One region of the Rothia sp. CCM 9418 genome, then DNA from elsewhere that is predicted to be linked to it. Evidence: predicted binding sites of a transcription regulator. Region 1 holds the regulator's gene; the other holds the start of a gene.
The links. Region 1 encodes HspR, which represses chaperone genes until heat shock. Its sites were predicted from a motif close to AAGTTGAGTCNNNNNGACTCAACTT; they were not measured.

Region 1 (2,406 bases):
GCCCGTTTGCTGCCATCGCTAATAAGCTAGAGGAAACTCTTGGTAAGCAGGGTATGGAACGTTATGGTGCTGTCGGCGATAAGTTCGACCCGAAGGTTCACGAAGCTGTTCTGCAGCAGCCTTCTGAGGACATTCCAGAAGACCATGTAGCAATGGTGTTGCGACATGGGTATCGTGTGAATGATCGAATTGTGCGAACTGCACAGGTTGCTGTTGCGGCAGCAATGTAAATAGATAAAAGTGTAGGCGGGCTCGAATCAGCGGGTCCGCCTGCACTACACTTAGGGGATTTACTCCTCTGTACCGTACCTGATATGGCAGGAACGTGCCTCTGACAGAGAGGGATTAACTGCCTCTTGTTATATAGATTTTTAAGAGAACTTAAGGAACGCTTTTGAAAGGAGGCGTCAAAACATGGCTAGCGAAAATTGGCTTCATCAAGACTTCTACAAGGTGCTGGGCGTCTCTGAGAAGGCGAGCGATGCTGACATTAAAAAGGCATATCGAAAATTAGCACGTAAATATCATCCAGATCAGAACCCTGGAGATACTGTAGCTGAGAAAAAATTTAAAGAAGTATCTGAAGCGTATGATGTTCTTTCTGATAAGAAACAGCGTGAAGAATATGACCAGATTCGCACATACGGTGCCGCTGGTTTTGGTGGGGGAGGATTCCCCGGAGGTTCTGGATTCCCCGGAGGTTTCAGTAGCACTTCGACCTCCAGTAACGTTAATCTCGAAGATCTATTGGGTGGTCTTTTCGGAGGTGGAGGTTTTGGGGGTGCTTCTGCCGGCGGTTTCGGTGGTTTTTCTCAGCCTGCGCCTAAAGGTCAAGACGCTCAAACAAGTGTCACCATTTCTTTTGCTGATGCTTATCGAGGAACGACTGCTTCTGTTATTCGTCCAGATGGCTCTGAAGCTAAAGCTCGTATTCCTGCTGGCATTAAAGATGGACAAAAAATTAAGTTGCGCGGTAAGGGGCACCCCGGTCCTGGCGGAGCTGGCGATTTGACGGTTGTCGTTAAGGTTCGTAAACATCCCGTCTTTACGCGTGAAGGCAATGATGTGATTGTCCATATTCCTATCAGCATTAAAGAAGCTGTTCAAGGAACTATTCTTAGCGTCCCCACCCCTTCTGGTAAGACTGTTAAACTCCGTTTGGCTGCTGGTTCTTCTTCCGGTGTAAAACTTCGTGCTAAAGGCTATGGATTCCCCTCTAAAACCGGGGCAGGTCATCTGATGGTTACTCCAGAAATTCATCTTCCTCAGAATCTTTCTGAACAGGCGCAAGAAGCTTTTGATACGTTCCTTGCTGCTGCAGATGACGATACTGTACGAGACGAATTTCTACGGAAAGCAGCTGAGTAAGTATGGGTTTATCAGCAGATCAACCGGTTTTTGTTATTTCAGTGGCAGCTGAGCTTGCAGGGATGCACCCTCAAACCTTGCGTCAATATGACCGTCTGGGTTTAGTTCAGCCTCAGCGTGCGCCGGGACGTGCTCGTCGATACTCAGCACGAGATGTGGCGAAGCTGCAAGAGATTCAGCAGCTATCTCAAGACGGTGTTTCTCTTGAAGGCATTCGCCGTATTATGGGGCTTGAATCTGAAGTAGAGACCTTGCGTTACGAGATAGAGTCTCTACGTCAAGAGCTTGCAACAGCGAAGACTCGATTAGGGGAGTCCTCTCGCGTCTTTGCTGCTGGCGTTTCTGGCGACATCGTGAGAGTTCCTCGTGGTAAACGCCCGTCTGCCCACGCTCGTTCTCGAGCTATGGTGCTCTATCAGCCTCGATAACTACATATTTTATAGATGAAGGTTCTGCCGTATCTATTCTTAACAGGTTTGTTCTGTTGAATGGGTACGGCAGATTTTTCTATGCTCTGCTTGTCGTCTTACTTGGTGGACATAGTTGCGTATAGTGTCGCCCGTCACGTAAGCTGTGCTTTCAAGCAGTAGCTGTGGTTTCTTTCAACAAGGAACAACGCTATCTGCAACACCACACATCTGCTAGGAAACCGCTCGCAACGGGCGAAAACAACAAGGAACGCATATGAACATCGACGACGTCCTCGGGGCGATTTCCTCTTTTATTTGGGGACCCTTCGTCCTCATCCCTTTACTTCTAGGTACAGGTATTTATCTGAGTATTCGCCTCGGATTCATCCAACTGACCAAACTCATTGTGGCGAACCGTCTAGCGTTTGTTGATCGTAAAGATGCTGACGCACAAGGTGGAGACATCTCTCAATTTCAGGCACTAACTACTGCTCTTGCTGCAACAGTTGGTACCGGTAACATCGTAGGCGTAGCAACAGCTATTTCTATTGGCGGTCCAGGTGCTCTCTTTTGGATGTGGGTCACCGCTATTTTCGGTATGGCCTCTAAATACTCTGAGGCGTTTCTT
Region 2 (2,406 bases), on a different contig from region 1:
AACTTGTTGATCACCAATAATTACTGAAAAAGTTTCGGGGGATAAGCTGGCAGTATGCTCTGCTACTTTAGTGATGGCATTGGTGACAATGCCGACGGGAATGTTCGCCTTGCGAAGTTCTTGAAGAACCTCTGGTATTCCAGGAATTAAAGAAATGGCATGAGTCTCTAAAATTGTTTCAGCCTGCTTCTGAAGCTCTGCTTTCATTTCTTGAAGCTCTAGAGGTACGCCGTTTTCTTGTAATCGAATCAAAGAAGCGTCAATAGATTTTCCTAAGCAATCGGCGGTATCTTGTGCCGTCCAAAAAGCGTGATGTTCTTGTGCTATTGCTTGCTTGGCTTGTTCCCAGATGGGTTCAGTGTCTACAAGTGTCCCATCGTGGTCAAAGAAAACAGCTTCGGGTGGTGTTAGATATTGTGTATCGCTCATACGTTTACTCTATCGGAGGTTATCTTGAAGTGTGTTGCATGGTGAGTTGTTCTTCTTGGGGCTGTGTGTTTTAACATGGAATGGTGACTTCAACACCCTCTAGTGAGAATACTTTGATAAGACATCAGGGCATTTTTGGGCACCTAATATATAGGCTTTCTGTGCCTGGTGCTTTCTTGAGTGCTTTGTGGGTTAGCTTTGGGAGAATCCTTTTTGACGCACAAGGCGAACTGACGTGGATTTTTGCTATAAGTATCACCCCTAGTCTTTTGGTTATTCTGCTGTGCGGGTGTTATTGGGGTTATCGTGACGCTTGTAGGTATTCAAATGGGCGTTCCTTGCCTGTGTCTTTAGCTTATATGCATTGCCTTACGTGGTTTTGGGCTTTTACTTTTGGGGTGTTGTGTCCTGATCGGCGTGATGGGAAAACAATCTCTGCGCTCTCTCAAATATTTGGCGAACACTACGTTGGGTTGGCTGCTGGTTTTGGTAACACTGCTGGAATCCTGACTTTTGTGAGTGCCTTCGCAGTCTTTTTTCTTGCGCTGAATTATTGCCGGCATTCTGCGAAACTGAGTGCGGGTATTACCGAAGAAGATGAAGAGCGGATAGCTCGCGAGTCTAGCGACTATGAGTTTCTTGAATCATAGTCTTTTGTATCTGTAAATATTTTTAAAACGTTTTTTCTGGGAAGTATTGCATAAACTAAGTTGAGCGTTGTAGACTCAAGTTAGTTGAACCGGGTATCGTTAATGGAGTGCTCGGACATCATAAAACAGCACACGACACAGAAAGGACACTATATGAACATGCAATTAACAAGCGCATCAGAAGAACTGCTCAACCAAGCAAATAGCTACGCTCAAACTCTCAAAAACCCATCAATAGAGCCAGAACATCTACTAAAAGCGATGCTAGATACTCGCCAGAGCCTCGCCGCAGCAACACTTAAAGTTGCAGGGGTAAACCTCGACGAACTATCTGAAAAAGTCTCCGCACAGATTAAAACTCTTCCCGCAACTTCTGGAGCAACAGTTGCAAAACCCCAAATAAGCCAAGACGTTCTCCACGCACTAGAAAATGCCCAAACGCAAGCGCAAAAACTTGGAGATAGCTATATCTCTACAGAAATCATCTTGCTAGGAATCGCTCAGGGACAAAACGCCGCAGCCACACTCCTAAAAAATAACGGAGCTACAGCACAAACCATTGAAGGAATCATCCCCAACATACGAGGAGGTAAAAAAGTGGATACTCCAAACCCCGAAGGAACTTTTCAAGCCCTGGAAAAGTACGGAACAGACCTCACAGCCATAGCACGAAGCGGAAAACTCGACCCCGTCATCGGACGCGACAGCGAAATACGACGAGTCGTACAAGTACTCTCACGACGCACTAAAAATAACCCCGTACTCATTGGCGAACCTGGCGTCGGAAAAACCGCAGTCGTTGAAGGACTTGCACAACGCATGGTCTCAGGAGACGTCCCCGAATCTTTACGCGGAAAGACACTGATCTCCCTCGACCTAGGATCCATGGTCGCAGGAGCAAAATATCGTGGAGAATTTGAAGAACGACTCAAAGCAGTTCTTGACGAAATCAAAAACTCCCAAGGCCAAATCATCACTTTCATCGACGAAATACATACTGTCGTCGGCGCCGGAGCATCTGAAGGGTCCATGGACGCCGGAAACATGCTCAAACCTATGCTTGCTCGCGGAGAACTTCGACTCATCGGTGCAACCACCCTAGACGAGTACCGCCAGAACATCGAAAAAGACGCTGCCTTAGAACGCCGATTCCAGCAAGTATACGTAGGCGAACCCAGCGTCGAAGACACCATCGGTATCTTGCGTGGACTCAAAGAACGCTACGAAGCACACCACAAAGTAGCCATCGCAGACTCCGCACTCGTTGCCGCCGCAAACCTCTCGCAACGCTATATCCCATCACGCCAATTACCAGATAAGGCCATCG

Region 2: the regulator HspR is predicted to act here: its motif matches at 1,137-1,161, upstream of clpB (ATP-dependent chaperone ClpB).

What each region holds. Positions count from the first base shown of each region.
Region 1 is NZ_JBLXXX010000004.1:35,959-38,364, forward strand. It holds gene ACN083_RS06280 (nucleotide exchange factor GrpE) at 1-230, shown strand, start outside; gene ACN083_RS06285 (DnaJ C-terminal domain-containing protein) at 415-1,368, shown strand; gene ACN083_RS06290 (heat shock protein transcriptional repressor HspR) at 1,371-1,796, shown strand; gene ACN083_RS06295 (alanine/glycine:cation symporter family protein) at 2,053-2,406, shown strand, end outside.
Region 2 is NZ_JBLXXX010000001.1:248,549-250,954, reverse strand. It holds gene ACN083_RS01170 (HAD family hydrolase) at 1-429, opposite strand, end outside; gene ACN083_RS01165 (hypothetical protein) at 774-1,079, shown strand; gene clpB (ATP-dependent chaperone ClpB) at 1,233-2,406, shown strand, end outside.